4 regions of the Kluyvera sp. CRP genome follow, and region 1 is predicted to be linked to each of the others. Evidence: predicted binding sites of a transcription regulator. Region 1 holds the regulator's gene; each other region holds the start of a gene.
The links. The regulator LexA, encoded in region 1, represses DNA repair genes until DNA is damaged. The targets are predictions, from matches to a motif close to TNCTGTATGTACATACAGNA.

Region 1 (8,024 bases):
AACAGGCCGTGGCGAAAGGGGATATCGACAAAGCCCTGAAACTGATGAATGAAGCCGAACGCCTGGGATCTAAATCTGCTCGTTCCACCTTTATCGGCGCTGTAAAAGGCAAGGGGTAAGTTCTCCCCGCAGCGCCGATGTTTAGGCGAAGCCTTTCGGTGTGCCCTGTCGGGCACACCTTTTTTATACGCTTCATCCTTCAAGCTGCGATGATGAACGGCATATAGCGCAAAGCAAACTGTTGCACTGCTGTTGCGCTAATGATCGTATTTGACCATTACTGCACCCCCTCCCGCGGCTTTCTGCGATACAATGGCGAAACGCTTTGTATTGGAGAGACAGGCATGTCGCACCCTGCACTGACGCAACTGCGCGCGCTGCGCTATTTTGACGTCATTCCCCCGCTTGAACCCACTCAGCGCGACTGGCTGATGCTGGAAGATTCGATGACCAAACGGTTTGAGCAGTTTGGGAAACCGGTTAGCGTAACGCTTTTAAACGAGGCGTTTGTCAGCCGCGATGCGCTGGTAGAAGAACAACACCTGTTGCCAGAAGAGTCTCGCTATTGGTTGCGAGAAATATTATTGTGCGTCGGCGGTGAGCCGTGGCTTGCCGGGCGCACCGTGGTGCCAGAGTCGACCCTCTGTGGGCCGGAGCTGGCGCTACAAAACCTGGGGCAGACGCCGCTGGGTCGTTATCTGTTTACGTCGTCGACGCTGACGCGAGACTTTATTGAGATAGGCCGTCATGATGCGCTGTGGGGGCGTCGTTCCCGTCTCCGCCTGAGCGGTAAACCGCTGCTGTTAACCGAGCTGTTTTTACCGGCATCGCCGCTGTACTAAGAGGAAGAAGAAGAATGGAGTGGAGTCTGAAGCAGAACAAGCTACTGGCTTACCATCGACTGATGCGTACGGATAAACCGATCGGCGCGCTGCTGCTGCTGTGGCCGACGCTGTGGGCACTGTGGGTCGCCTCACCGGGCGTACCGCCGCTGTGGATCCTGGCGGTGTTTGTGGCGGGCGTCTGGCTGATGCGCGCCGCAGGCTGCGTGGTCAACGATTATGCGGATCGTAAATTCGACGGCCACGTGAAACGCACGGCCAACCGTCCGCTGCCGAGCGGCGCGGTCACGGAGAAAGAGGCCCGTACGCTGTTTATCGTGCTGGTGGCGCTCTCTTTCCTGCTGGTGCTGACGCTCAACACGATGACCATTCTGTTGTCGGTGGCGGCGCTGGCGCTGGCCTGGGTTTACCCGTTTATGAAGCGTTATACCCACCTGCCGCAGGTGGTGCTGGGGGCGGCGTTTGGCTGGTCAATTCCGATGGCCTTCGCGGCGGTCAGCGAGTCACTGCCGCTGAGCTGCTGGCTGATGCTGCTGGCGAATATTTTGTGGGCGGTGGCCTATGATACCCAGTATGCGATGGTTGACCGTGATGATGACGTGAAGATTGGCATCAAATCCACGGCGATTCTGTTCGGCGATAACGACCGTCTGATTATCGGTATCCTGCAGGCGTGCGTGCTGGCGCTGATGGCGCTTATCGGCTGGTTGAACGGCCTGAACTGGGAGTTTTACTGGTCAATCCTGATCGCCGGTGCGCTGTTCGTCTACCAACAGAAGCTGATCCGCCACCGCGAGCGTGGGCCGTGCTTCCAGGCGTTTATGAACAATAACTACGTGGGTCTGGTGCTGTTTATTGGGCTGGCGATGAGCTACTGGCAGTTCTGAGTTTGGCATGAAACTGTCGCCTGGCCGGCACCCAATAAGCGAATAAAAAAATCCCCGGTACAGACCGGGGATTTTTGTTTTTACTGTGCCGCCTCTTCCTGCGTCACGCTCTCGATCGTCAAGCGCACGTCCGAGGTAATCAGGCCCGCCATCATCTGGTAAACCTTCATCGTCTCTTCCGGCTCGGCGTCGCCGCTGTCGCTGATATAGCCCTCATCGCGGAGCGTCAGTACCAGCGACGAGAACACCGCTTTATCAAAGAACTCCGGCGAGTTGATGCCGTGCAGCACCGACAGACGCTGCGCCAGCGTACGGCTCTCTTTCTCCAGCGTACTGCGGTTCATCGACGGGTTGCCGCTCAGCAGCCAGAAGGTGATCGCGTAGCGTTGCAGTGTCTCGCGCGCCCCGGCCGCCAGCAGTTGAAGCGTGCGGGAGTGTGACGCGTTGATGCGCAGCTCGCCGTTCTGCTCGGTAATCAGCGCCTGACGCGCCATTTCGGCGATCAGCGTATCAATGACTGCCGGCAGCTCTTCACGCGTCCAGCGCAGGAACAGCTCGGCTTTCAGCATCGGATACAGCGTTTCGATCATACTCAACACCTGGTCACGGGAGATCTGGCGATGTTGAGTCATGATGGTGGCCAACAGCGACGGCATAATCAGCATGTGCGCGATGTTGTTGCGGTAGTACGTCATCAGCACCGCCTGCTCGCGCGGCAGAATGATGATGTCGCCGATGGTGTCTTTCTCGACTTCGAACTTGTTCATCTGCAGCGCGTGGTCGATAAGCTCGCTGGCGGAGGCTTTTGGCGCGGTAGCATCCGGCGCGTACGGCGCATTACGCATTAACGCCAGGTAGCATTCCAGCTGCTGCGTCAGCTGTTCGCGGGTCAGCGAACGCTGGCGAGAGGCCAGCAGCGCGGTGCAGCACAGGTTCATGGCGTTGGCGGCACCGGCGTTGTTAATGCGCACCATCAGCTCGCCCGCCAGTTTATTGACGGTCGGCGTCAGCCACGCCGGGCGTACGGCTTCGATCGGGTCGATCGACTCGCGCCACTCCGGCACGTGGTGGTTCAGGTAGGTCATCAGCGGCATGGGTTCGCCGAAGTTGACGTAGCCCTGGCCGAGATTACGCAGCTTGCTCAGACCGCGCAGCATCTGCGGCAGGCTCTCTTTCTCTTTGGTCGCGCCGCGCAGCTCTTTGGCGTAGGTACCCACTTCCATCACGTGCTCGTAGCCGATGTAAATCGGCACTAACGTAATCGGGCGAGTACCGCCGCGCAGCATTGCCTGAATGGTCATCGACAGGGTGCCGGTTTTCGGATCCAGCAGGCGGCCGGTACGGGAACGCCCGCCTTCCACGAAGTATTCAACGGAGTAGCCGCGGCTGAACAGCTCGCCGAGGTATTCGCGGAACACCGTGGAGTACAGCTTGTTGCCCTTAAAGGTACGGCGGATAAAGAACGCGCCCAGGCGGCGGAAAATCGGGCCAGCCGGCCAGAAGTTCAGGTTGATACCGGCAGCAATATGCGGCGGCACCAGCCCCTGGTGATAGAGCACGTAAGAGAGCAACAGGTAGTCCATATGGCTACGGTGGCAGGGCACGTAGACGATTTCATGGCCGTCGTGCGCCAGCTGGCGTACGCGCTCGGCGTTATGGACGTTAATCCCCTGATACAGACGGTTCCAGGTAAAGCTGAGGATACGGTCGGTGAGGCGAATCATCTCGTAGGAGAAGTTCGCCGCAATCTCTTCCATTAGCGCAATGGCGTTTTGCTGCGCCTTCTCGTGCGAGATTTTCTTGCTGCGCGCTTCGTCTTCTACCGCCTTGGCGATGGCTTTCGACGCCAGCAGCTTTTTGAACAGGTCGTGACGCGCCGGCAGACGCGGGCCAACCGCCGCCAGACGCTGACGGGCAAAGTGCATACGCGCGACGCGCGCCAGCTTCTGAGCAATGATTTTGTCCGTGCCGTGTTCGTCGGCCATGCGGCGCAGCGACACGGACGGCGAGAAGCGCACGAAGCTATCGCGGCCCAGCCAGGAGACAGCGAAGAATTTCTGGAAGCCGTTGAGCATTCGCAGCGGCGGGTTTTCCTCGCCTTTTTCGCGGCCAGGCGAACGCCCGAACATCACGGAGACCGGCACCATTTGCACATCCAGATCCGGATTGCTGCGGTGCAGATCGAGGTAGTCGTGGAACAGCTTGATCGACTCTTCTTTCGGCGTGTAGTAGGTGAACACGCGCGGGCCGCCGTGGATAAACACGTAGCGCGGCAGCAGGGTGCCGTCGATTTCCAGCGGTTCAAGCGGGTCAGGTAAATCGTGCGCCAGACATTGGGCGCGCAGCGTCAGCAGGTCGGCCTTAGAATTATAAGGCAGGACGTACATAATCGGACGCGAGGTATCAAGCCCTAATTCCTGTGCAGGCTCTGCGGGAATAGACTTGCTTTTTACCAGTACGCTTAATGGTAAATTCAGTAATTTGTAGTAAATTCGTGGCCAGCCGGACATAAACGATGTAAAGCCTCTGGTTAATCATGCAAATGCGCGGCAAGAATATCAGAAAGTCAGCAGAATTTCTGTTCTACCGCTTCATAACACGCATTGTCATTGACGTAATAACAAAAAAGGTTCTTGAGATGGCCAATAATACCACCGGGCTCACCCGAATCATCAAAGCAGCGGGCTATTCCTGGAAAGGATTTCGCGCGGCGTGGATCAACGAAGCCGCGTTCCGCCAGGAGGGTGTCGCGTCGGTGCTGGCGATTATTATCGCCTGCTGGCTGGATGTCGACGCGATTACGCGCGTGCTGCTCATCGGCTCCGTCCTGTTGGTGATGATAGTGGAAATTCTCAATAGTGCACTGGAAGCGGTGGTGGACCGCATCGGCTCCGAATACCACGAGCTGTCCGGGCGGGCAAAAGACATGGGATCGGCGGCGGTGCTGCTGGCGATTTTCGTCGCGCTCATCACCTGGGGCACGCTGCTGTGGGCGCATTTCCACTAAAGCTGTGAAAACTGCCTGATTTCGTGCGTTTTATGGTTTCAAAATAAACACTAGCTGTATATACTCACAGCATAACTGTATATACACCCAGGGGGCGGAATGAAAGCGTTAACGACCAGGCAGCAAGAGGTGTTTGATCTCATCCGGGATCACATCAGCCAGACGGGCATGCCGCCGACGCGTGCGGAAATTGCTCAGCGCTTGGGGTTCCGTTCCCCGAACGCGGCTGAAGAGCACCTGAAAGCGCTGGCGCGTAAAGGTGTCATCGAGATTGTCTCCGGCGCTTCTCGCGGTATCCGCCTGCTGGTGGAAGAAGAAGAAGGTCTGCCGCTGGTGGGCCGCGTCGCGGCGGGCGAACCGCTGCTGGCGCAGCAGCATATCGAAGGCCATTACCAGGTTGACCCGTCGCTGTTCAAACCGAGCGCCGACTTCCTGCTGCGCGTTAGCGGCATGTCGATGAAAGATATCGGGATTATGGACGGCGACCTGCTCGCGGTGCATAAGACTCAGGACGTACGTAACGGCCAGGTCGTTGTCGCGCGCATCGACGAAGAAGTCACGGTCAAACGCCTGAAAAAACAGGGTAACGTCGTCGAACTGCTGCCAGAAAACAGCGAATTTAAGCCGATCGTGGTGGATCTGCGTCAGCAGAATTTCTCCATTGAAGGGCTGGCCGTTGGCGTTATCCGCAACGGCGAATGGCTGTAAAAACTCCCCCTCTCTAATGGCTGCGATACATCCGCTATCGCAGCCTTTTTTCGTTCTGGTTGATACCCATGTCGCTACTCACTTCCGCTGATAAAGCGCTGTGGCGCCTTGCGCTACCGATGATCTTCTCCAACATTACCGTGCCTCTTCTGGGTCTGGTCGATACCGCCGTCATCGGTCACCTGGACAGCCCCGTCTATCTGGGCGGTGTCGCTATTGGGGCGACGGCGACCAGCTTCCTGTTTATGCTGCTGCTGTTTCTACGTATGAGTACAACCGGCCTGACGGCGCAGGCCTTTGGCGCGAAAAACCCGCAGGCGCTGGCACGCGCGCTGGTGCAACCGTTGATGCTGGCGCTGGGCGCCGGGTTGCTGATCATTGTGTTTAAAACCCCGCTGATTAATCTGGCGCTGTCTATCGTTGGCGGCAGCGGTGAGGTGCTAGAGCAGGCGCGTCGCTTCCTCGCCATTCGCTGGCTCAGCGCGCCTGCTTCCCTGGCGAACCTGGTCCTGCTGGGGTGGCTACTGGGCGTGCAGTATGCGCGCGCGCCGGTGGTGCTGCTCGTGGTGGGGAATGTGCTGAACATTGTGCTCGACCTGTGGCTGGTGATGGGTCTGCACATGAACGTGCAGGGCGCCGCGCTCGCTACGGCGATTGCCGAATACGCCACCCTGCTGGTCGGGCTGGGAATGGTACACAAGGTGATGGCGATGCGCGGCATCTCCTGGGCGATGCTGAAAACCGCCTGGCGCGGCAACATCCGCCGCCTGCTGGCGCTCAACCGCGACATTATGCTGCGTTCCCTGCTGTTACAGCTGTGCTTCGGCGCGGTCACCGTCTTTGGCGCGCGGCTCGGTGGTGAAGTGGTGGCGGTGAACGCGGTGCTGATGACGATGCTCACTTTCACCGCCTACGCGCTGGATGGCTTCGCTTATGCGGTGGAGGCGCACTCCGGCCAGGCGTATGGCGCGCGTGATGGCAGCAAACTGCTTGAGATCTGGCGCGCCGCGTGCCGTCAGGCGGGCGTGGTGGCGCTGGCTTTTGCGCTGGTATACGCCGTGTTTGGCGAAAATATCGTCGCCTTGCTTACCTCGCTGCCCGAACTGCAGCAACTGGCCGACCGTTACGTGCTGTGGCAGGTGGTGCTGCCGGTGATTGGCGTCTGGTGTTATCTGCTGGACGGCATGTTTATCGGCGCCACGCGAGGCGCCGAGATGCGCAACAGCATGGCGGTCGCCGCCGCCGGTTTTGCGCTGACGCTGCTGGCACTGCCGGTGCTTGGCAACCATGGGCTGTGGCTGGCGTTGGCCGTTTTCCTCGCGCTGCGCGGCCTGTCGCTGGCGTATATCTGGCGTCGCCACTGGCGAAATGACAGCTGGTTTTCCTGATGTGATGGTTAAAGATTCCGAATAGTGAATCATGCTCAGAATGACTGACTACAATTAACCTCACGCTTAGCGAAAAAGAGTTCACACTCTCTCGCTATTCATTCACTGACGATCGAGGATTCAATGATGAATAAAGACGAAGTCGGCGGTAACTGGAAGCAGCTTAAAGGTAAAGTGAAAGAGCAATGGGGCAAACTGACCGATGATGACATCACGGTGATCGAAGGTAAACGCGATCAGCTGGTCGGTAAAATCCAGGAACGTTATGGATACGCAAAAGATCAGGCGGAAAAAGAGGTGGATAGCTGGGATAAACGGCACAATCACCGCTGGTAACGCACTCCTCCTGCCCATGCGTACAAGGAGGTACGCTCCCCATCAATCCCGCGTTAGCGGGATTTCTTTTTAATATGAATCGTATGGTCGTGATGGCAATGTTCATGCGCGCGACAGGCTTCAACTTCCACGCAGGCGGAACACAGCCCGTGCGCTTCAATGACGTTGTGGCGCAGCGCAAAGCCCATCTTTGCTGCCAGCGTATGCATGATGTCCTCAACGCCTTCCGCACACTCTTCTTTCACCACGCCGCAGCGATCGCAGATAAACATTGCGGAGGTGTGGGTCGGCTGATCGAACAGGTGGCACAGGACGTAGCTGTTAGCGGACTCGACCTTGTGCACGAAGCCCTGCTCAAGCAGAAACTCCAGCGCGCGGTAGACGGTCGGCGGCTTGGCCTGCGGCTCTTTCTCGCGCAGCAGATCCAGCAGGTCATAGGCGCTGATTGCCCCTTCCTGCAGACTCATCAGGCGCAACACTTCGAGACGTTGCGGAGTCAGGCGCACGCCGCGTTGCGCGCACAGCTTTTCAGCTTGCGCTAACAGTTCTTGCGTGGTGGTCTTATCCATTGGCGTCCTCAGGTTACGGGGAAATAAACCCCTACTTTACCATGTTATGCCGGAAACGCCGAGTTTCCACAGGTGTGCTATAGCTGTGTTATAGCAGGTGCACTTCACACTCAGGATGAAAAATGATGAAAAGACCCGACTGTATTCGCCATTGGCACGATGTTGAAGGACCGGATGACTCTACCTATCCCGACAGCGATGAGCGCTTCTCCATCGGCGCGCCGCTGGCTCGTGCGCTGGGGCTGAGACATCTTGGTATTCACCACGAGCGCTTGCCGCCAGGCCGA
Region 2 (8,024 bases), 2.5 Mb from region 1:
TCTGGCTCATGTCATAGTCGCGCCCCATGCGGGAAGCCTCGTGGAAGTTCATCTGCAACGGGGCGTCAAACAGCATCGTTTTTCCCTCAACCTGAGCGATATACTGCTGCAATTTATCCACATCGTGAGACCAGTATTCCGCCACAATGAACAAAGGTTCAGGCGCCACTTCCTGTATATGCTCAATCCATTGCTTATAGAACCAGGCGGGAATATGTTTAACCGCATCAAGACGAAAACCGTCGCAATGCGTTTGTTCGAGCATCCAGCGCGCCCAGTACTTGAGCTCTTCGGTAACGGCCTGATTACGGAAATCAACGTTCTCGCCCATCAGATAATCAAAGTTACCCATTTCGTCATCGACCTGGTCATTCCAGCCTTCACCGGTATAGTCGTTAACGATTTTGAAAATGCCGTCCTCGTCAGGATTCTCGATATGGTCGATGCCGCTAAAGCATTTGAAATCCCAGACAAACTGCGAGTACTTTCCTTCGCGAGCGGGGAATGAATAGCGGGTCCATGCCTCGCACTCGATGATCTCTTCATCAATCTGGGTTCGATCGTCGGCGTTAACACGCTGTACGCGAATATGCTCTTTCTCATCCGCCCCCATCTTATGGTTCAACACTACGTCCATCAGTACCGCAATATTATGCTGTTGCAGTGCATCAATCGCCTGGAGTAACTGGGCTTTATCCCCATATTTTGTGGCAACCGAACCTTTCTGCTCAAACTCCCCCAGGTCAAAAAGATCATAGCTGTCATAGCCAACGGAATAACCACCGGAGGCCCCTTTGCTGGCGGGCGGCAACCAGATCATATTAATGCCAATCTCATGCAAGTTCGGGGCAAGGGCCGCGACCTCTGGCCACAATTCACCGCCAGCGGGGTAATACCAGTGAAAGCATTGTAATAAGGTGGGGTTGCGCATACCTGTTCTCCGTTGAAGGCGACACAAAAACTATAAGAGGGAAATCCACAGGCTGCGAGAATCTGGCCATATGGTCTCCTTACCAGACATGACGTTCTCACTACGCATGATGCGCGCATATTTGACATATCCCATAGCGAACAAGAAGCCATTCCGGGCTTAATCCAGGCTCTATCCGCAATAAAAACTGTCAATAAACTGACAACGAGATAGTCGTTTTATCCATAAACATCATGAAAAAAAACGCGACTTTGACGAAGCGCAAAACATCGCGTTTTCGATCGCGCTATTAATTCACACCGCCAATCTATACCGTCTTGACATGTGAAAGGAGGAGACGATGAAAACCTACGATCGTAACCGTAACGCTATCACGCTCGGCACCCGTGTGATGATTGCCAATAAAGGCGCAACCGGCGTGATTACCGCTATCCATGGTGAAGGTAAAACCGCTGAGCAGCTGCGTCGCGAGAGCTGCGTAGAGGTTGAAGGCTGTGACGGGACGTTCTGCCCGGTTGATTTGATCCGCCTGGGTCTTAACTGATACGGCAACCGTTTGAGGCCACCCCGGTGGCCTTATTTGTTTTAAGCCGCCCGAGTGAAAAACAAAAAACTTATATTGATCAATCACAAAACCCGCGCAGCCAAATCAGGCAATAATCACGCTTTGTTGTAATATAAGTATTTAATCCAATGAATTTCCTGAAGTTATTTTTTATCCTCGTTATTATTCCCTGTCAAAGCTATGCGCTCAATTTCTCATCGACAATATTGAAATTAAACTGCCCGGAACGCGGGCTGGTAGAAGTCATTCTGCACGTCTATGAGCATACCCAGCAGTCCTGGAAAGGCCATTTTGAAACCGGTGCAGGCCATAAGCGCGTGGGTGACATTGAGATAATCCCCTTCGCCAACGGCGATACGCTGCTGCACCGTATCTCAACCGATGCATTCGGTTATGTTTATTACGGTGAAGAACGGGTAAGACATTGTCTCAAGCTGGATGAACGCCCGGTCTACCCTACCTTCGGCTGAGTGCCCACCAACGTTGCCTGAGCGCAGCGTTGGTCATCGGGCAACCGGCAGATCCGCGTAGCGTGTCGTATAACTGGGGGACAGCATTTCTCGCTTCATCCTCCATGTCTGTTCTATTCCTTTTCCGACAAAACCGATACTGCCCAGACCGGAGTGATTAATACTGTCAATGACCTGCATCAGCGCCTGGCTATTGGCTCGCGGAGGCAAAGCGTCAAACAGGTTGAGCTGCGCAACGCCCTGGCTGAAAAAATCACTCAGCATTATCCCGGCTTTCATATAGCGAAAGCCGTCGCGCCAGATACTCTGCAGCGAACTGACGGCAAGGCGGATAATATCCCGGGTATCACAGGTTGGAACGATGAACCTGCCGCTAGCCTGCGGGGCATAAAATGTCTCATTCTCCGCATGCGGGCTGGTGCGCATAAACAGGCTGACCACACAGCAGTACTGCCTTTCCGCACGCAGTTTTTCTGCCGCGCGTTCGGCATAGGCGCAAACGACCTGGTGCATCTCGTCATATGTCGTGATGCGATGGCTAAACGAGCGGCTAAAGATGATCTGCTGTTTGGTAGGGGCAAACTCCTCTAACGCCAGGCAGGACTCCCCGCGCAGTTCGCGTACCGTGCGCTCCAGCACCACGTTAAAATGCTGGCGAATAACCCAGGTTGAACTATCCGCAAGCTGTAACGCGCTCTCTATTCCCATCTGCTCCAGCTTCTTACGGGTACGTCTTCCAACGCCCCAGACTTCATGCGCTGGAATTAAGGAGAGCAATTTACGCTGGCGCTCCGTTGCACAGAGATCGACGACACCGTTGGTTTTTCGCCAGGTTTTGGCCGCCAGATTCGCCAGCTTCGCCAGCGTTTTGGTTGGCCCAATACCCACCCCAACCGTCAGCCCGGTATTTCTTCGTACCGCATCACGTATCTGATGACCCAACACCTCAAACGAGCCCTCATCGGGCAATTCAATAAAGGCTTCATCAATCGAATAGATCTCCACACGGGGAGCAAGATCCATCAATGTCTGCATCACCCGATGGCTGAGATCGGCATACAGTGCGTAGTTAGAACTAAAAACGGTTACCCGCTGGCGAGACAATTCATTTTTAATTTTAAAATACGGTGCCCCCATGCTAATGCCGAGCGCTTTAGCCTCCGCGGAACGAGAGATAATGCAGCCATCGTTATTGGATACCACCACCACCGGTTTACCCACCAAATCGGGGCGAAATACCGTCTCACAGGAGGCATAGAAATTGTTAACATCAACCAATGCGAACATATTTATGCGCTTTTAAACTGAACGTCACCACGCCGAAGATTTGCAACTCTTCCTCGGCATGAAAAGCAATCGGTTTGTACTGCGGGTTATGCGGCACCAGCAGGAGCGAGGGCCGGGTTCGCAACTCTTTAACCGTAAACTCCCCCGCTACTGCCGCAACGACGATATCGCCGTGATCGGCTTTTAACGAGCGATCAACAACCAGCAGATCGCCATCACCGATACCCGCGCCAATCATCGAGTCACCGCTAACACGCACAAAATAGGTGGCGCTGGGGTGCTTGACCACCAGCCGATTCAGGTCCAGGCTCTCTTCGACATAGTCCTGAGCCGGGCTGGGAAAACCGCAGGGAATCCGCTCCAGGAACAATGGCAGTTCGAGGGACTGTTCTGCTTTATATAGATAAGTGGCGAACATCTTTATACACCATAAATACTGTTTATATATACAGTATTATACAACAAGCGTAGAGATCAAGCGGCTTGTCGTCCCTCGCGGTCAACCCGTTGAAGACGCGATAGATTTAATACAGGGTTATTCATGTCAGCGGGTAAGTCGGGCCAGTCCTGCAAAACATGCTGGTATTCGTCGCCGTAATCCGTACCATACACGCCACACATTCGCTGATTCGCCGTCAGCGCGGGACAGCTCTTTTATCGTAAATCAAATGGACTGGAAGACGCTGTAGTGGCCTGGGTATCCATTTAGATTTTTGAGTAACTATTAAATGCAACAAAATCAAGAAATTAGCAAAAAAGAACAATACAATCTGAACAAATTACAGAAGCGTCTGCGTCGTAACGTGGGCGAAGCCATCGCTGACTTCAACATGATTGAAGACGGCGACCGCATTATGGTCTGCCTCTCCGGCGGTAAAGATAGCTACACCATGCTGGAAATTCTGCGCAATCTGCAACAGAGCGCGCCAATCAGCTTCAGCCTGGTGGCGGTCAACCTCGACCAGAAACAACCGGGCTTCCCCGAGCATATTCTGCCGGAATATCTGGAAAAGCTGGGCGTTGAGTACAAAATCGTCGAAGAGAACACCTACGGTATCGTCAAAGAGAAGATCCCGGAAGGGAAAACCACCTGCTCCCTCTGCTCTCGTCTGCGTCGCGGGATCCTCTACCGCACGGCCACCGAATTGGGCGCGACAAAAATCGCCCTCGGCCATCACCGTGACGACATTCTGCAAACGCTGTTCCTGAACATGTTCTACGGCGGTAAAATGAAAGGTATGCCGCCGAAGCTGATGAGCGACGACGGCAAGCACATCGTTATCCGTCCGCTGGCCTACTGCCGCGAAAAAGACATCGAGCGCTTCTCCGAAGCCAAAGCGTTCCCGATCATTCCGTGTAATCTGTGCGGTTCTCAGCCGAACCTGCAGCGTCAGGTCATTGGCGATATGCTGCGCGACTGGGATAAACGCTATCCGGGCCGTATCGAGACCATGTTTAGCGCCATGCAGAACGTGGTGCCTTCACACCTGTGTGATACCAACCTGTTTGATTTCAAAGGTTTGAACCACGACAGCGAAGTAATTGAAGGTGGCGACCTGGCATTTGACCGGGAAGAGCTGCCGCTACAGCCAGTGGGCTGGCAGCCGGAAGAAGAAGACGGTCAGTTGGATGAGCTGCGTCTGAATGTGGTTGAAGTGAAGTAAGTCATTTGGCGTCTCAGGCTGCCGCCTGAGACGCTTTTCAGGATGTTATTTCAGCAGACGTACACGGCACGCCTTGCCTTTGATCTTCCCTTTCTGCAGCAATTTCCAGGCCTGATGCGCCACGCCTTCACGTACGGCTACGTAGACATGCGCCGGGTGGACATCGATTTTACCGATATCCGCGCCAACCAGCCCCATATCGCCGGTTAACGCGCCCAGCACATCGCCCGCACGCATTTTTGCCTTTTTACCCCCGTCGATACACAGGGTCATCATTTCCGGCGCCAGCGGCGTAATACGCGTTTTAGCCGGCTCTGGCATCCAGTTCAGCTTCAGTTGCAGCATTTCGGCCAGAATATTGGCGCGCTGCGCCTCTTCCGGCGCGCAGAAGCTCACCGCCAGCCCACTGTTGCCCGCACGCGCGGTACGGCCAATACGGTGTACGTGCACCTCCGGATCCCACGCCAGCTCGTAGTTCACCACCATCGCCAGCGATTTAATATCCAGCCCGCGCGCCGCCACATCGGTCGCCACCAGAATACGCGCGCTGCCGTTGGCAAAACGTATCAGGGTCTGATCGCGGTCGCGCTGTTCGAGGTCGCCGTGCAGCGCAATGGTGCTTTGCCCCGCCGCGTTCAGCTCTTCAAACACCGCCTGACAATCTTTTTTGGTATTACAGAACACGACGCAAGAAGATGGCTGATGCTGGCTCAGCAGCTGCTGTAACAGCGCGATTTTGCCGTGACGTGGTACGTCAAAAAACTGCTGCTCAACCGAGGGGAGCGCGTCAACGCTATCAATTTCGATCGTTTCCGGCGAACGTTGCACACGGCCGCTTATGGCGGCAATCGCTTCCGGCCAGGTCGCGGAGAACAGCAGCGTCTGGCGAGACGCTGGCGCAAAGAGAATCACTTCGTCGATAGCATCGCTAAAACCCATATCCAGCATGCGGTCCGCTTCATCCATCACCAGCGTTTGCAGTGCATCCAGCGATACGGTGCCCTTTTGCAGGTGATCCAGCAGGCGGCCCGGCGTCGCGACGATAATATGCGGCGCATGCTGCAAGGAGTCGCGCTGCGCGCCAAAAGGCTGGCCGCCGCAGAGGGTCAGCACCTTAATATTCGGCAGATAACGCGCCAGGCGGCGAATCTCACCGGCGACCTGATCGGCCAGTTCGCGCGTCGGACACAGCACCAGCGACTGGGTCTGGAACAGGCTGGCATCGACATGCTGGAGCAGGCCAAGACCAAACGCTGCCGTTTTGCCGCTGCCGGTTTTCGCCTGCACGCGCACGTCCTTTCCGGCCAGAATCGCCGGCAGCGACGCGGCCTGAACCGGCGTCATAGAGAGATAGCCCAGATCGTTCAGATTATCGAGCTGGGCGGCAGGAAGGGCATTCAGGGTGGCAAAAGCGGTCACAGTATTTTCTCGCGAATAAGGGACTAAGGTTCAGCAGGCGCGTATCCTCGCAGATCTCGACGCGGGATGCGACAAATTAATCGGCGGGTACCATCAGGGTAGCGGAAAAAAGACAAAAAAAAGCCGACTATTCTAAGCCGGCGTCGTACGAATCAATTGTGCTATGCAGTAATTCAAAAAAAGGAAGTAAGACAATATGGAGCGCAACGCCCATCGCTTGACGTTGCATTCACCTGCGGGATCGATATTGCCTCGATTGGCATGCCGTTTTATTGACCCTGCTCAAATTAAGTGGCGTTATCCTCTCCAAAAGAGGTAAAAAAGGTGATTTTTTACAACCAGTTACTACGGTGTAACCACCACGTAACACCACCGATAAGCAGTACCAGCATAATACAGAAAAGGGAAAAACCCAGATGCGAGCCGCCGCCGGGGATACCGCCAAGGTTGACGCCAAATAGCCCTGTCAGGAAGGTGCTGGGTAAAAAGACCATCGCCATCAACGACATGGTATAGGTTCGCCGGGAAAGCGACTCCTGCATCATCTGCGCAATTTCATCCGTCATCACCGCCGTGCGCGCGATACAGCCGTCAATTTCATCCAGCCCACGTCCCAGACGGTCGGCAATATCCTGCATACGACGACGCTGGTCGTCGGTCATCCACGACAGACGCTCGCTGGCCAGACGGGCGTAGACATCGCGCTGCGGCGCCATATAGCGGCGCATGACGATAAGCTGCTTACGCAACAGCGCCAGAAAACCTCGCGGCGGCACCTCCTGCTCCAGCAGATTATCTTCGAGGTCAATAATTTTGTCGTGCAACTGCTCGATAAACTCGCTGGCGTGATCGGTTAGCGCATCACAAATATCCACCAGCCACGAGCCGCAATCCGTCGGGCCGCTGCCCTCCTGGAGGTCGCTCACCACATCATCCAGCGCCAGCACTTTCCGCTGCCGGGTCGAAACGATCATGCGTTCATCAATATAGAGGCGCATCGCCACCAGTTGGTCCGGGCGTTCATCGGTGCTACCGTTAATGCAACGCAGGGTGATCAGCGTCCCCTCGCCCAGGCGACTGACCCGCGGACGCAGGCTTTCACCGGCAAGCGCATCGCGCACCAGATTGGGCAACAGCGGCGTCGTCGCCAGCCACTGGGCGCTGTCGGGGTGGGTATAGTTCAGGTGTAGCCAGCACGGATTCTCTTTACTGACGCTGTCCGCGTCGGTTAATGGCTTCACGCCGCCCTGGCCATCCAGTAGCCACGCAAATACCGCGTCTGGTACGTTTAGGTCCGATCCTTTTATGGCTTCCACATCGCCTCCGCTTAGCGCTCTTTATCCTGATAGTCTAGCCATCTCCTTTTGTTAAGCAACATACGCTGGTGCCATGACGCTGAAATTGTTCACAAAAACAGCTACACGTGAATTTCAGGCATAAAAAAACCCGGTATCGCTACCGGGTTGAGGGAAAAGCAACAGGGTTAAAACGATTGCCAGAAATTCTGCTCGTTGCTGCCGGTCGCGACGACAGGCTGTAGCGGCAGGCCACCGGCAGCCTGCCGTGGCGATGCGGTATTTTGCTCGTCCCCCACGCGGAAATTTTGCGTGCGCGACTGCAGTTCAATCACCTGACGCTTAAGAATATCGGACGATCTCGCCAGCTCCTCGACAACCGTGATATTGCTT
Region 3 (8,024 bases), 1.3 Mb from region 1:
CACCTGTATAAGGAAGATCTCCGGCTGATCGAGCGTGATGCGGATCCCGCGCCAGCCGAGGCAGGGGTTCTCTTCACTGATCGGCATATACGGCAGCTGTTTGTCTGCCCCGACGTCCAGCGTACGTAGAGTCACCGGCTTGTCGTTGAACATCTGTAGCATGCCCTGATACTGCGCCACCTGCTCCTCTTCGGAAGGGAAACCGCTTTGCAGCATAAACGGAATTTCAGTGCGATACAGGCCAATGCCGTCGATGCGCCGCCCCAGCTTCTGCTCATGCTCCGGACTAAGACCGGCATTGAGCATCACCTTCACGCGCTCGCCGCTTTTCAGCTCTGCCGGGCGCTCAACGTCTCCTTCCGCCAGGCGGCTGAGTTCGTTTTCTTCGCTGATAAGCCGTTGATATTCTTGTAGCAGGATCGGTTCAGGATCCACCAGCAGCTCGCCGCGGTAGCCATCCACCACCAGCGTACGCCCGTGGAGGATCGACGGCTGAATATCGGCGCCCATCACCGTAGGGATCCCCAACGCGCGTACCATGATCGCGGCATGAGAGTTGGCGGCACCGTCGCGTACCACCACGCCGGCTAAACGATCCTGCGGCACTTCCGCGAGCGTAGCGGCGGAGAGTTCATCCGCCACCAGCACAAAGCGCGGCGGCCAGGCATTGGCGCCTTGGGTGGTGTCATCAAGGTGGAACAGCAGACGTTGCCCCAACGCACGCAGATCGCCTGCGCGTTCTTTCAGGTAGCCATCGCTGAGCGCGGCAAACTGTTCGGCAAACTTCTCAATAACCGTTTTCACCGCCCATTCGGCCACCGAGCCATTATCCACCGCGGCAAACAGCGCGCGGCGCAGGCTGGCGTCAGAGAGCAAGTGCGAATAGAGGTCAAAAATCGCCGCCGTCTCTTTTTGCGCTCCGGCGGCATAGCGTTTGCTGTAACGACGAAATTCGTTCGCCGCCTCTTCCAGCGCGCCGGTTAAACGCTCGCGCTCCAGTTGCGTATCCAGCGATGATGCTTCATATACCTGCTCCATCAGCGGCAGGGTGGCGTCCATCCAGCCTTCGGCGATCGCCACGCCTGGCGAAGCCGGCAGCGCGCGGATACGCGTCTGACGATACTGCCCGAACAGCGCCGTCAACTGAGACTGCGAGAGGATAGCCGCCATCTGGGTGGCGAGCGTGACCAGGAATGACTCTTCGCTTTCGTCGTACTGTCTCAGCTCGCGCTGCTGCACCACCAGCACGCCCAGCAGTTGGCGGCGCTGAATGATCGGCACGCCAAGAAACGCGCGGAAGCGCTCTTCTTTCACTGAGGGAATGTATTTATAGCTGGGGTGTTTTTGCGCGTCGGCGAGGTTAATCGGTTCGGCCAGGCGGCCAACCAGCCCGACGATCCCTTCATCGAAGGCGAGCGTAATGGTACGACCGCGCGGTTTTTTCAGGCCGCGGGTCGCCATTAAATAGAAGCAGCGTCGATCGTTGTCGGCGAGATAGACGGAACAAACCTCGGTCTCCATAGCCAGGCAGACATCGGTGACCAGAATATCCAGCGCCTCGTTCAGACGAGGCGCACTCGCGACCTTCTCAACAATTTCGCGTAAGCGAGTGAGCATAATATGCGTGGCTTAACCTCTTTTACGTCGATAAGCAGGCGCGCTTTGCGGTTTTGGCGCGCTCTCCGCAAGCGCCATCACTACGCTGGCGAACTCTTTCATCACCCGGCGGTAGACGTCACGTTTAAACGACACGACCTGACGCACCGGATACCAGTAACTCACCCAGCGCCAGCCGTCGAACTCCGGCGTGCTGCTGGTTTGCATATTGATATCCGCGTCATTGCCGATCAACTGCAAGAGAAACCATTTTTGTTTCTGGCCGATACAAACCGGCTTTGTGTCCCAACGCACCAAACGTTTAGGCAATTTGTAACGCAACCAGTTTCGGGTCGAAGCGAGGATCCGTACGTCCTTACGGCTTAATCCAACTTCTTCGAACAGTTCCCGATACATCGCCTGTTCTGCTGTCTCACCGGGGTTTATGCCCCCTTGCGGGAATTGCCAGGAGTGCTGACCGTAGCGTCGGGCCCACATAACCTGGCCCTGACGATTGCAAATTACAATACCAACATTTGGGCGGTAGCCATCGTCATCAATCACCGGACTACCTCAAAATAAGCTTCAATGTGAATGATTGTTTCACACTCGCTGGAAACGGTAAACCACTCTATTACAGCACGACCATCGAATAACATTTGAATAACTCACAGTAATCATCAGAGTTATAAACAGAGAACCGCGTTCATCCGCGATTTTATTCACTTTTTCTGTGGATAGAGTTGTGAAGAAGTACGGAATTACCCAGGGAAAACCCAGAGTACTCTGAATAATCGCATGCAAGCCGTTCACAGTAAAATGATATTTTTCATTAAGTTATTATGGTTAATCCTCTTGCATTAGCGCATAACGTGATGATCATCACATAGGGGATCCTCCAACTGATGAAAGATCGAGCAATGCCGATTTTATCCACAGATTGTGCCAACATCTTAGACATCTTTTGTGCGAAAATTCGATTTTCGTCGCACGTCAAGGCTGTAAATTGAAACAGTAGTGGGGCTTTTCCCCAGTTATCCCATTTTTCTGTGGATAACATGGTGTAAGATCCTGTTCATTGTCAGTGACCAGATTTGGAAAACCTTTTTTCGCGGCGTTTTTACGCTGAAAAATAGCTTAAAAAATCCATTATAATCATCACGTTGATATATTTACTCAGAAAAAGTTAAACTCTATCCACACCCGGCAAAACAGTCGTTCATTTTTTCACCAAAAGGCGCTTTATCATGTCAATGCTCGCCCCGCTTCCCGAATCGCCCAAAACCCAGGCCGAGCTGCTTGCGCAGGCGCAGCGTCTGGCGGGCTATTCGCTGGGCGAACTGGCGGCGATGGCCGGTATCGTCCCGCCCAAAGATTTGAAGCGTGATAAAGGCTGGATTGGCGTGCTGCTGGAAATCTGGCTCGGCGCCAGCGCCGGCAGTAAGCCAGAGCAGGATTTCGCCGCGCTGGGGGTCGAGCTGAAAACGATTCCCATTGACCGCCAGGGACGCCCGCTGGAGACCACGTTCGTCTGCGTCGCCCCGCTGACCGGCAATTCCGGCGTCACCTGGGAAAACAGCCACGTTCGCCATAAGCTCAAGCGGGTATTGTGGATTCCGGTAGAGGGCGAAAGAACGATTCCGCTCGCCGAGCGCCGCGTCGGCGCGCCGCTGCTGTGGACGCCGAGCCCGGAAGAAGAGCATCAGCTGCAAATGGACTGGGAAGAGTTAATGGATCTGATTGTTCTGGGACAGGTCGAGCGCATTACCGCCCGACACGGCGAAGTGCTGCAGCTCCGCCCAAAGGCCGCCAACAGCAAAGCGCTCACCGAAGCCATCGGCGCGCACGGTGAACCGATTATGACGCTGCCGCGCGGTTTCTATCTCAAAAAGAACTTCACCGCCGCCTTGCTGGCGCGCCACTTTATGCTGCAAACGCATTAATTTTTTTGCCCTGCCGCCCGCCGGGATTATACTCCTCGTGCTGCTGGCGGCAGGATTGCCCTACAGCACCCACAAAGTACATCTATTGACGCTTTCGCTTTTTTTGGCAGGACTTATCTAATGTTATTTGCATGGATCACCGACCCCAACGCCTGGCTTGCGCTCGGTACGCTGACGCTGCTGGAGATCGTTCTGGGGATCGATAATATTATTTTTCTCTCTCTGGTCGTCGCTAAGCTTCCTACCGCGCAACGCGCCCATGCCCGTCGTTTAGGGCTGATGGGGGCGATGGTGATGCGTCTGGGGCTGCTGGCTTCTATCGCCTGGGTGGTGAAGCTCACCAACCCGCTGTTCACCGTGTTCGATCAGGCCATCTCGCTGCGCGATATTATCCTGCTGCTGGGCGGGCTGTTCCTTATCTGGAAGGCCAGTAAGGAAATTCACGAGTCGATTGAAGGTGATGAGGAAGGGCTGAAAACCAACGTGCATTCGTTCCTCGGCGCGATTGTGCAGATCATGCTGCTGGATATTATCTTCAGCCTCGACTCGGTCATTACTGCCGTTGGTCTCTCTGACCACCTGTTTATCATGATGGCGGCGGTGGTGATTGCGGTGGGCGTGATGATGTTTGCCGCACGTTCAATCGGCGAGTTTGTCGATCGCCACCCATCGGTGAAAATGCTGGCGCTGTCATTCCTGATTCTGGTCGGCTTTACGCTGATCCTCGAGAGTTTTGACGTCCACGTGCCGAAAGGTTACATCTACTTCGCCATGTTCTTCTCTATCGCGGTAGAAAGCCTCAATCTGCTGAGAAACAAAAAAAATCCTCTCTAATCTGTCGTTTTTGGCCCTCTTTTGAGGGCCATGTCTGATTTTTTTCAGATTTTACTGCTTTATGCTAACGCAAGAGTCGGTTATTACTAGACTATTAAGAGTGCGGCGATAAAGGGGATGACGATGACAAAATGGGCAGTATTGATTTCCGCAGTAGGTTTAGCCTTTGCAGTTTCCGGCTGTAGCAGCGATTACGTCATGGCGACCAAAGATGGCCGAATGATTCTTACCGACGGAAAACCAGAAGTCGACGACGACACCGGGCTTATCAGCTACGAAGATCAGCAGGGTAACAGAATGCAGATCAATCGCGACGACGTCTCACAGATTATCAAACGATAAAGACAGAGAGGTCAGCCGCTTGCTGGCCTTTTTTCATTTTCTGCTTTCCCTTTTTCTTCCCCTCTGCCATTTTTATATTCCTTTGTCGGGACTCTTTCCCGACGCTGTTGATAAAAGGAAGCCGGCTTATGCAGTACCACCGTATCCCCCACAGCTCTCTTGAGATAAGCACCCTCGGGCTTGGCACCATGACGTTTGGTGAACAGAACAGCGAAGCCGACGCCCATGCACAGCTTGATTACGCCGTGAGTCAGGGTATCAACCTGATCGACGTCGCGGAGATGTATCCTGTGCCGCCGCGCCCGGAAACCCAGGGTCTGACTGAAACCTACGTTGGCAACTGGCTGACGAAACGCGGCAACCGTGAAAAACTGGTGATTGCCTCTAAGGTTAGCGGCCCGTCACGCAATAACGACAGCGGCATCCGCCCCAATCAGGCGCTGGACCGCAAGAACATTCGCGACGCGCTGCACAACAGTCTGACGCGTCTGCAAACCGACTATCTCGACCTCTACCAGGTGCACTGGCCTCAGCGCCCAACCAACTGCTTCGGCAAGCTGGGCTACACCTGGGCTGATTCCGCACCGGTCGTATCCCTGCTGGAAACGCTGGAAGCGCTCACCGAGTATCAGCGCGCCGGGAAAATTCGCTATATCGGCGTCTCGAACGAAACCGCGTTTGGCGTAATGCGTTACCTGCATCTGGCCGATAAACACGATCTGCCGCGTATTGTGACCATTCAGAACCCGTATAGCCTGGTCAACCGCAGCTACGAAGTCGCGCTCTCAGAAGTGAGCCAGTTTGAAGGTGTTGAGCTGCTGGCCTATTCCTGCCTGGCGTTCGGCACCCTGACCGGTAAATACCTGAACGGTGCCAAACCGGCTGGCGCGCGCAATACGCTGTTTAGCCGCTTTACCCGCTACAGCGGTGAGCAGACGCAAAAAGCGGTCGCCGCCTACGTGGAGATTGCCAAACGCCATAACCTCGACCCGGCGCAGATGGCGCTGGCGTTCGTCCGCCGTCAGCCGTTCGTCGCCAGCACACTGCTGGGCGCGACGACGATGGAGCAGTTGAAAACTAACGTGGAAAGTCTGCACCTGGAATTGAGTGAAGAGGTATTAGCCGAAATTGAAGCGGTGCATCAGGTATATACTTACCCGGCACCTTAAGATTGTGCTCTTCCGGGGTCGCTTGCGACCCCGGGAAAATCAGCGCCGCTTACCCCACAGCCACAGCACGATAATCGCCAGCGCAAACAACACACCGAAGCCTACGCCCACGCCGACAACCGGAATATTCACCGCCACCGCCAGCGAGTACAGCCCCAGCATCAACAGCATCGCGCTATTTTCACCGAGATTTTGCACCGCAATCGCATTGCCCGAGCCAACGGTATGCTTGCTGCGATCCTGCAACAGCGCGTTCAGCGGCACGATAAAGAAGCCGCCACAGATGCCGATGATAAACAGCAGCACATAAGCCGGTAAAATCGCGTGCTGAAGGGCGAAAATCGCCACCACCACGCCAATCAGCACCCCCGCAGGCATGCAGCGTGCGACCGTTTCCAGCGTGACCAGCCTGGCGGCCGCCCCGGCCCCCACCACAATCCCCACCGCCACCATCGCATTCAGATAGGTTGGCGTGGCGTTATCGGTAATCCCTAACGCCACCGGAACCCACAACACCAACAGGAAGCGCAGCGTCACCCCCGCGCCCCAGAACAGGCTGGTGCCAAGCAGAGAAAAGCGCGTTTCACCGTTGTGCCACAGCACATTGCAGGCGTTAAAGAAATTGTGGGTCATGGGGCGAAAACGCCAGGACTGACCCGGACGCGCAGCTGGCAACCTGGGAATAAAAATGTTCGCCACCACCGCGCCGCCGTAGACGATCGCGCAAAGCGCCAGTGCGCCCACCACGCTCCAGTCAGCTACCACGCCGCCCGCCACCGAGCCGATCAGAATCGCCGCGATCGTCGAAGCTTCCATCAGACCGTTGGCTTTCACCAGTTTATCGCCGGTGGTCAGTTCCCCGAGAATGCCATACTTCGCCGGCGAGTAAGCCGCCGCGCCGATACCCACCAGCGTATAGCCGATAAACGGATTCAGCCCCACGCAAATCATCGCCGCGCCGAGCAGCTTCAGGCCGTTGGCGAACATCATCACCCGGCCCTTACCAAAGCTGTCCGCCACCTGGCCGACGAACGGCGCAAAGACGATGTAAGCGCCCACAAACACCATTTGCAGCACCGGCTGGCTCCAGTCCGGATAGTATTGCTGCTTCATCAGCGCCAGCGTGGCAAACAGCAGCGCGTTGTCGCCAAAAGCCGAGAGGAACTGGGCGGCGATAACCGCCATCATGCCTTTCGACCAGATAGAGGTGTTAGTGTGTACTGACTCACTCATGTGGGTGTTCCGTCTCTGCAACCATGCTCTTAAGGGTGACGAAATCCGGTTTACCGCTGCCCAGCAGCGGCAGCTGTTTCATCCAGCGAATGTCGCGAGGAACCGCCAGCTCCGGCACGCCGTGGGCCCGCGCATACTGCAACAGTTTGTCGCGGGTCAGTTCATTATCGGTGGTAAATAGCACCAGCGCCTCGCCTTTGCTGGCATCGGTTTTCACTGCCGTGGCGTGCATCTTCTCAGGCGATACGCCCAGCGCCAGCTGTTCGACCGTTTCCAGCGACACCATTTCGCCGGCAATTTTAGCAAACCGCTTTGCCCGTCCCTGAATCTGCACATAGCCCTGAGCGTCAAAAGCGACAATATCCCCGGTGTCGTACCAGCCGGTTTCCCGCTCACCGTGCTGATTCTCAGCCGTCGGCGCTTCCAGCACGCCAGGGTTCTCAACGCGCAGGTAGCCGCACATCACGTTCGGCCCTTTCACCTGCAGACGACCGCCCTGCTCAATGCCCGGTACTTCCAGCAATCTCGCGTCCATCCCCGGCAGAATGCGCCCTACCGTGCCCGGTTTCGCCGCCATTGGCACGTTAATCGAAACCACCGGCGCGCATTCGGTCACGCCATAGCCTTCCAGAATGCGCAGGCCGAACTTGTCCTGCCACAGCTCTTTGGTGCTCTGTTGCAGCTTTTCCGCCCCGGCCACGACATAGCGTAGACGATAGAAATCGTACGGGTTGGCGAATCGCGCGTAGTTGCCTAAAAACGTTGAGGTACCGAACAGGACGGTACAGTTACGGTCATACACCAGCTCCGGTACCATGCGGTAGTGCAACGGGCTGGGGTAGAGGAACACTTCCGCGCCGGTCAGAAGCGGCGTAAACAGCCCGACCGTCAGGCCAAACGAGTGGAA
Region 4 (8,024 bases), 2.3 Mb from region 1:
ATCTGCTTAATTGCGGCGTCTGTCACAGCCGCACAAGCGAATGTCACAGAGACAAAAGCGACTTCTTCAGACCCGCCGTAGACTGAAATGACTAACCGCGAAGAATAAGGAGACGATATGTCCTCAGCACAGGTAGCGCTGCTCCCAGGCGTGCAGCAATTTTTAGACCGTCAGCATGGCCTGTTTATTGATGGCGCGCAGCAGGCGGCGCAGAGCGAAAAACGTCTCACCGTCTGGGATCCGGCGACCGGCAAAGCGATTGCCACCACGGCTGATGCCAACGCGGCTGACGTTGATCGCGCGGTGATGTCCGCCTGGCGCGCGTTTGTTTCCCGCAGTTGGGCAGGTCGAACGCCTGCGGAACGTGAACATATTCTGCTGCGTTTTGCTGACCTCGTTGAACAGAACGGCGAAGAACTGGCCCAGCTGGAAACGCTGGAGCAGGGCAAATCGATCAATATCTCCCGCGCTTTCGAAGTGGGCTGTACGCTGAACTGGATGCGCTACACCGCCGGATTAACCACTAAAATCAGCGGCCGCACGTTGGATGTTTCCATTCCGTTCCCGCCGGGCGCGCGCTATCAGGCGTGGACCAAAAAAGAGCCGGTCGGGGTAGTTGCCGGTATTGTGCCGTGGAACTTCCCGCTGATGATCGGCATGTGGAAGGTGATGCCCGCGCTGGCGGCGGGCTGCTCTATTGTGATTAAGCCATCCGAAACTACGCCGCTGACGCTGCTGCGCGTGGCTGAACTGGCTATCGAGGCCGGGGTGCCGGAAGGTATTTTCAACGTGGTCACCGGTAGCGGCGCCGAGTGCGGTGCGGCGTTAACCTCGCATCCACATGTGGCCAAGGTGAGTTTTACCGGCTCGACCGCCACCGGCAAACAGATTGCCCGCGTTGCCGCCGACAGGCTGACCCGCGTCACGCTGGAACTGGGCGGGAAAAACCCGGCGATTGTCCTGAAAGACGCCGACCCGACGTGGGTGATTGAAGGGCTGATGACCGGCAGCTTCCTCAATCAGGGGCAGGTGTGCGCGGCCAGTTCACGCATCTATATTGAAGCGCCGCTGTTCGACACCCTGGTGAGCGGTTTCGAGCAGGCGGTGAAATCGCTGCAGGTGGGGCCAGGTATGCTGGAGACCACACAGATTAACCCGGTGGTTTCTCAGGCGCACTGCGCTAAAGTGGCGGCTTATCTGGACGAGGCACGTAAACAGAATGCGGAACTGATCGCCGGCAACGTTGGCCCGGACGCGCAGGGTTTCTACATTCCGCCGACGCTTGTTATCAACCCAGACGCCAACCTACGCTTAACCCGCGAAGAGGTGTTTGGCCCGGTCGTGAACCTGGTGCGCGTCACCGACGGCGAAGAGGCGCTGCGCCTGGCCAACGACAGCGACTTCGGCCTGACCGCCAGCGTCTGGACCCGCGACCTGACCCAGGCGCTGAACTATACCGACCGCCTGCAAGCCGGTACGGTATGGGTCAACAGCCATACGCTGATTGATGCTAACTTGCCGTTTGGCGGCATGAAACAGTCGGGCACGGGGCGTGATTTTGGCCCGGACTGGCTGAACGACTGGTGTGAAACCAAGTCGGTGTGCGTTCGTTACTGAGTGATGCCGGGTGGCCTACGGTTGAGGCGATACTTAAACCTATCGCCATAATCTGTAGGCCTGATAAGCGAAGCGCCATCAGGCAACCAAGCGAGTTCCGGCATTTATGCGACAGTCATCATCGCGGGCAACTCGCTTATCAGTTTATCGACGGCCAGTCGGACCTTAAGAGAAGGATGGGGCGTTCTCAGCCATACGGCATAAACTGGCCACGTTCCCGAAGACTGCGCTTTTAATATTTGTTTCAGTTCGCCGTTAAGCAGTTGCTCTTTGACCAGCCAGTAGGGCAGCCAGACAATTCCCGCTCCCGTTAACGCACTGTCTTTTACCGCCTGCATATCATCCATCATGATTCTGGCTGGAGGATTCATCTCGATTGCTTCCCCACGCTCATTTTGCACTCGCCATTTGAGAATGCGCCCGGAATGAATGTAGGCCACCGCCTCGTGTTGATGAAGGTCTTCTGCACAAGTGGGCTCACCGGCGCGGCGGAGATAATCCGCAGAGGCGCAGAAAACCATGGTGTGCGGCCAGCTGACGCGCAATCAGGCTACTGCTGTCGGCCAGTGCGCCGATCCTGACGGCCAGATCGAACCCTTCTTCTGACAAATCAACCTGGCGATCGCTGAACGAGATTTCCAGTATCAGCTGCGGATGTTCTTTTGCCAGCGCCGATAATAGCGGCGCAATACACAAGTGGCCGAGCAGAACAGGAACGGAGACCCGCAGTTTGCCGTTTGCCTGGAGTTTGCCGCTGTCCAGGATATCCTCTGCCGTTTTGATTTCCGCCAGCGCCCGGCGACAGTATTCGTAATAAAGCGAGCCTTCGTCGGTCAGACTCTGGCTGCGGGTGGTACGGCTAAAAAGGGTTACGCCTAATCTTTCCTCAAGCCGGGAGACGGTTTTGGCTACCGCCGAACGCGTGACGTGAAGTTTGGCGGCAGCCTGTGAAAAGCTCACCGATTCAGCCGCGGCGACAAAGACGGGAATACTGTTCAATTCACTTTTCATATTGTTGCCATTCAGGAATCAATTAGAGGAAATACTATCTCCACTGTAGCGTAAAGCGCAATGTTACCATCCATACCATCCGTGATTAACTTTGCAGGAATCGCCATGAACCGTACGATGAAACGTTGGACGCTAAACGAAACCGGACGTCAGAATCTCAAACTCACCGAAGCAGAAATCCCGCAGCCCGGCCAGAATGAAGTCTTGGTGCGGGTGAATGCGGTCGCTCTTAACTACCGGGATAAGGTCATTATTGAAGGCGGAATGGGGAACGGCATGCCCATGCCTTTTACCCCCGGTTCCGATATGGCTGGCGTGGTTGAGGCCGTTGGGCCTGGGGTGACCCGTTTTCGCCCTGGCGATCGCGTGATTTCTTCTTTTAACGCCGACTGGATTGATGGCAAGCTGGAAAATAATGCCGCCAATCCGCATTACAACACCCTGGGGTACGCTATCCAGGGCGTTCTGGCGGAATACGTCGTGATGCGTGAAGCGTGGCTGGTTGCGGCGCCACGAACGCTCAACGACGCGCAGGCCAGTACGCTGGTGTGTGCGGGGCTGACGGCCTGGTTTGCCCTGGTTGAGCGTGGGCACCTGCATGCCGGTGAAAGCGTACTGGTTCAGGGGACGGGCGGCGTGGCGATCTTTGTCCTTCAGATTGCCAAAGCGATGGGGGCCGAAGTGTTTATTACCTCATCCAGTGACGACAAGCTGGCCGCAGCGGCGACCCTTGGCGCTGATCATGGTATTAACCGCAACAAAGAGGACTGGGTTGACGCGGTCTATCGGCTGACTCATCAGCGTGGTATCGATCACGTTGTGGATACCGTTGGTGGCCGTAATTTTGCCGATTCTGTTCGCGCGGTGGCGTCGCACGGTCGTATCTCACTCATTGGGATGATGGACACGCACGACACCTCAGCACCAGGGGGGTTACTGTTGCTCAAATCGCCAACCGTTCAGGGGATTGGCGTTGGCCATCGGCGGGCGCTGGAAGATCTGGTTCGGGCCGTTGACACGATTGCCCTGAAACCGGTTATTGACAAATCTTTCCGCTTCGACGAACTACCAGAGGCGCTAAACTACCTCGATAAAGGCGCGTTTGGCAAAATCGTCATTCAGATTAACTGATTGCCGGGGAGGTCACCGCACTAACCGGGATACAGGCGAGCAGGGGACACGCGCTGACGAGTACGTGTCCTACCCCCACGCTTTGTTCTGGATAACGACTCTGTATCCATCGACGTCAACAAATGTCTTCCCGTTCACGTCCCAGTAAGGGTTGAATGATTTTGTCATGATAAAACCGGCATCGGTCATTTTCTGGCAAGCATGCATCCATTCCTTTTCATCCGGATAATAAAGAACGAGTAAATCCTCTTCGGTATGCAGCGGTTGAACCGGATGGTATTCGCAATGAGTCAATTCGATATGCCAGCCTAAGCCTTCCCGGCCTAACATGATTCCGTTGAAACCGTCATGGTCGTTGAATTCAGCAATTTTCTGCAGCCCCAGCCCCTGACTGTACATCAAAAAAGACCGTTCAATATTGGTGACGGGTCTGGCAATACGCATGTGGCTAAACATCGGCGACTCTCCTGGCGAAGATAGGGTATGAACGTGGATATCTTCGATGAGTTTACACGTTAGCCTGCTTTTGATTTGTCGATGAGAGCCTGCCAGATACGCTTAATTCTTGATGTATGAGGTCCATCAAGGGATGGATGATGGCACCTTGCAGAATAAAAGCCGCAAGCAGTGTTCTGCTTACGGCTCCAGGAGCGGTGAGGTTACGTTCTGGTATTCAGGCTGCCTTCACGGCTTTAATTTTTTTACTGTCAGCCGTATCAGACGCTGGAGTGTCGGTTTTCGTTGCGGTATTCATCTCCGGCAGCTTGCTGGTGCGTAAAATATGCTGCACGGTCACTTTCTGCTCGGCGAGATACAGACCAAGATCTTCTGCCTGCGTTTCATCCATCGGCATTCCGCTTTGCAACAGGAAGTCGGTAAACGCTTCTGCCATATCGAGCAGTCTGTCGTGAGCGTCAGCCTCTTTCTTACTGGCAAATGTCATTTTCTCTTCACCTTTTCTTACGACAACATATTTTATTTCAACGGCCATGATTTGCCCCTTACACTGTGATTATATCCAGTATATCAAGTCAGAGGCCGTGTTGCAGCTAAAAATACCCACAGCCGAGCAAGCCCTACCAGAAACCGGAATATAACTTGTTTCAGGAAGACGCTAGAATGGCCTGGTGGTTCTCCCGTATTAACAGCGGCCGCTGACACCGAACATACCCATGGCTATTTGCAACAAATTTGATAAACGGCTTGCATAAAGGAATAAATAATGAAAGTAAGGGCGCTTTGCAGTCTGTTTCTTTTCGCTGCATCATTTAATGCCGCAGCTATTACGCAATTTAAACCGGCGGTCTTAAATGCTGCTCTTTTGTTTGAGCATGATCCAACCATCGGCAACGTCAAACATAGTGTGCAGTGGATTCGGGATGTTAACGGCAAACTCAGGGTGATGACGGAAGTAAGATATGACCGTAATGGCTGTTTTACTCATATCAATATGGTTGACAAGGAGAACACTCGTATTTTTCATTTGGTCAATAAAGAAGGGGCGTTAACCTCTTTTAATGGTCAGCGCATTACCGGAAAAATTAACGGTCGCTGCGAAATCACTGAGCTTGAAAATGAAACAGGGCAATATACCCTTAACTACAATATACGTGGGTTGCTTGAGACTATTGTCGATAAAAGTACGGGCGAAGTGGTAGAACGATATGAATATGGCAATAGCCAATTACCCGTACGTATCCGAAACTACCAGGATAACACCGACCAGCGTATTTTTTATCCGTCAGGAAGCGCACAGTTTGTTGATTCAGAAATCGTGTCGAAAAGAGGGGAATCGACTGTGCGCGTGAAACAGAGTTGTTCTTATACTGTTGATGGCAATGCCGATAAATGCTCGCTGATATCCTCTGGAAATGAGGAATATCGTGGCTCAATTCTGTTCTGGGTTTCAAACCACGACACGGAATATTTCTGATTGGTGCAAAAGCGCGATAGTCACGTATCGCAACGAACCTGTAGGCCAGACAAGCGTTGCGTCATCAGGCTTACAACCAAAACAACAGTAAAAGATTACCGCCGCTCAAAGTGTCTATGATTATTTGTATCTAATTCAATGAATTATGATGTGTGTTAGGCTATTTTATCTTTGCCGATCTTTTTTTGTTGTATCTCCTGGCTTCGATTTGTACTGTCATGTAGACAAACCCTGGAGAATTGCCATGATTTACACTGAACGCCTTGAATTGATCCATAAAAGTGGTGATGTACTGTACCCTGTGAAGATAACCAGAAAATCAACGGGAAAAACCGCCTTTCACCTTGTACCATTTGGCATGGATAAAACTGACGACCTCCTGGAGGTGGAAGACCCTTCAGAAGCAATTCGGCTGGTGATTGATGAACGGTATTCCATTCGTTGTAGCACAATTACAGCGACTATTACGGATAAAAAGGGCAAGCGAATTAAGCGAACAGGGATATACAACATTAAGGGAATTAGCATAAAAGGATATAACGTCAGGTAATGGCGCCGAGCGTACAAGCTACCATCAGGAGCAGTGAGCAGATAATCGCCTGTTGATGAGTCGCTTATTCAATGCAAACGGGGCATAGTAAGCCATTCGGAACAGGATTATTCAGTCCAATCCATCGACACAGAATAACGGTGAGGTCACAAATATGACGCCTACATTGCAAGGATCGCTAGTCACGCTCCGTCCTCTGCTTGAGACAGATGCTCAGCTATTGATTGATGCGGCGGCGGATGGGGAACTCTGGTCCCTGCCATTTACGGTGGTTCCGTCTGCTGACACCGCTGATTCCTACATTCAGAAAGCCCTGAAGGGGCAGGCCGAAGGCACAGTCATGCCGTTTGCGGTAACGCTCTCATCCGACCAACGCGTCATTGGGTCAACACGTTTCTGGAAGATTGATCGAGAAAACCGAAAACTCGAAATAGGCCACACCTGGTATTCCCAAAGCTGGCAAAAAACAGCTGCAAATACCGAGAGTAAACTGTTACTGCTGCAATACGCTTTTGAGCAACTGAAGTGTGTTCGCGTTCAGTTTACGACTGATGTATTGAATGAGCGCTCGCAGGCAGCCATTCTCCGTATTGGCGCGGTTCAGGAAAGCATCATCAGAAATGAACGCATTATGCCTGATGGTCGAAAACGGACTTCCATACGCTACAGCATAATTGATGATGAGTGGCCGCAGGTTCGGACTAACCTTGAGCACCGCCTTTCCCGTTACAGGGAAGAAAAATAACTCGAGGTTTTGCGGACAGAAGGTCTGCTGTGGGCGAGGAGCGGAAGTTCATAATTCCTTTAGACAATCCTCCCGGGAGGTTATGATAAAAATATACAGCCACAAAGGGAGTGGACATGACATTGTTTGAGGGATGTAAGGAGTTGCTCAAGGCAGATTTTGATGTTGTGGAAGGGGATGATTTGAGTATGGTAATGGATATTTTTCATCAATATCCATGGTATAGCGGTAATCTCATATGGTCGGAAATGGATTTCAGCGATTATGAACTTACTCATGATATGTTTAATGGGAGCGGCTTAGGCAATGAAACAGTATTTGTCATAGCGGATGATGCCGATGTGCCCGTGTTCAGAACCCATCTACAACTCATTGTCGATAATATCTACGATGTCATCTCCATATCACCTAAGCTTTTTATTTTTAACGATAAGATAATGATTACGCCTTTATTCCCTCATAATTTTATACGGTTGGGTCTGCGAAAGTGATGAGCAGAAATACTGACCAGCTCCCCGTTGACCAACTAAGACTGTAGTTAGCAACGTCTCCTCCTGGAACGCAGTGGACCGCCTGAAGCGTGGCGAAATATGCTATGAGTGATGCTCAAAAGTAACAAATGCGATGGCCGAAAAATAAGCACATCAGCATGTATGGTGGATTTAACCAAAAACATGCATAGCTTCCAACTGCTCTTTTTTCATTTCATTACAAGAGGATAAAAAATTATCTTTAAAATCTGATGGGGGATCTCTTAATTGCTGCACTGCCGCTATATTTACTTCTAACTCCCGTAATTGTGCAATTGTGCTTCTACGAATCGAGGAGAGAAAAAAATCCCCTGCATTTTCTTTATGACTCTCCAAATAATTAGTTAGTATTTGAGACGATGCTTGAATTGCTTTTTCCTCAGAAAAACCCAAAGTAAAGCGAGAGTAGATGACATTGTATTGGTATAGACATGCTGCTTCAGCCATTTGTTTAGCTTGCTCCTCTGGGGAGGGTTGATTTGCCCACGATTGGGAAGTGACGAGCAA

Region 2: a site for LexA is predicted at 3,688-3,707, ahead of umuD (translesion error-prone DNA polymerase V autoproteolytic subunit). Genes of this name have one in related genera too.
Region 3: a site for LexA is predicted at 2,594-2,613, ahead of mutH (DNA mismatch repair endonuclease MutH). Genes of this name have one in related genera too.
Region 4: a site for LexA is predicted at 4,764-4,783, ahead of K7B04_RS17130 (YebG family protein). Genes of this name have one in related genera too.

What each region holds. Positions count from the first base shown of each region.
Region 1 covers NZ_CP082841.1:733,356-741,379, reverse strand. The annotation lists gene malM (maltose operon protein MalM) at 1-119, shown strand, start outside; gene ubiC (chorismate lyase) at 345-842, shown strand; gene ubiA (4-hydroxybenzoate octaprenyltransferase) at 857-1,729, shown strand; gene plsB (glycerol-3-phosphate 1-O-acyltransferase PlsB) at 1,810-4,239, opposite strand; gene K7B04_RS03380 (diacylglycerol kinase) at 4,368-4,736, shown strand; gene lexA (transcriptional repressor LexA) at 4,836-5,444, shown strand; gene dinF (MATE family efflux transporter DinF) at 5,513-6,832, shown strand; gene K7B04_RS03365 (CsbD family protein) at 6,959-7,168, shown strand; gene zur (zinc uptake transcriptional repressor Zur) at 7,222-7,737, opposite strand; gene K7B04_RS03355 (cupin domain-containing protein) at 7,863-8,024, shown strand, end outside.
Region 2 covers NZ_CP082841.1:3,422,224-3,430,247, reverse strand. The annotation lists gene amyA (alpha-amylase) at 1-931, opposite strand, end outside; gene ydfZ (putative selenium delivery protein YdfZ) at 1,272-1,475, shown strand; gene K7B04_RS16195 (hypothetical protein) at 1,703-1,966, shown strand; gene umuC (translesion error-prone DNA polymerase V subunit UmuC) at 2,000-3,253, opposite strand; gene umuD (translesion error-prone DNA polymerase V autoproteolytic subunit) at 3,237-3,671, opposite strand; gene ttcA (tRNA 2-thiocytidine(32) synthetase TtcA) at 3,982-4,917, shown strand; gene dbpA (ATP-dependent RNA helicase DbpA) at 4,963-6,336, opposite strand; gene zntB (zinc transporter ZntB) at 6,669-7,652, opposite strand; gene K7B04_RS16165 (methyl-accepting chemotaxis protein) at 7,820-8,024, opposite strand, start outside.
Region 3 covers NZ_CP082841.1:2,049,200-2,057,223, reverse strand. The annotation lists gene ptsP (phosphoenolpyruvate--protein phosphotransferase) at 1-1,617, opposite strand, end outside; gene rppH (RNA pyrophosphohydrolase) at 1,630-2,160, opposite strand; gene mutH (DNA mismatch repair endonuclease MutH) at 2,844-3,539, shown strand; gene K7B04_RS09660 (TerC family protein) at 3,660-4,373, shown strand; gene K7B04_RS09655 (YgdI/YgdR family lipoprotein) at 4,497-4,715, shown strand; gene K7B04_RS09650 (NADP(H)-dependent aldo-keto reductase) at 4,844-5,884, shown strand; gene lplT (lysophospholipid transporter LplT) at 5,924-7,117, opposite strand; gene aas (bifunctional acyl-ACP--phospholipid O-acyltransferase/long-chain-fatty-acid--ACP ligase) at 7,110-8,024, opposite strand, start outside.
Region 4 covers NZ_CP082841.1:3,606,672-3,614,695, forward strand. The annotation lists gene K7B04_RS17110 (aldehyde dehydrogenase family protein) at 118-1,617, shown strand; partial or broken gene K7B04_RS17115 (LysR substrate-binding domain-containing protein) at 1,722-2,628, opposite strand; gene K7B04_RS17120 (NAD(P)-dependent alcohol dehydrogenase) at 2,734-3,759, shown strand; gene K7B04_RS17125 (VOC family protein) at 3,829-4,215, opposite strand; gene K7B04_RS17130 (YebG family protein) at 4,433-4,750, opposite strand; gene K7B04_RS17135 (YnfC family lipoprotein) at 4,982-5,692, shown strand; gene K7B04_RS17140 (transposase) at 5,937-6,242, shown strand; gene K7B04_RS17145 (GNAT family protein) at 6,397-6,987, shown strand; gene K7B04_RS17150 (hypothetical protein) at 7,104-7,478, shown strand; gene K7B04_RS17155 (hypothetical protein) at 7,650-8,024, opposite strand, start outside.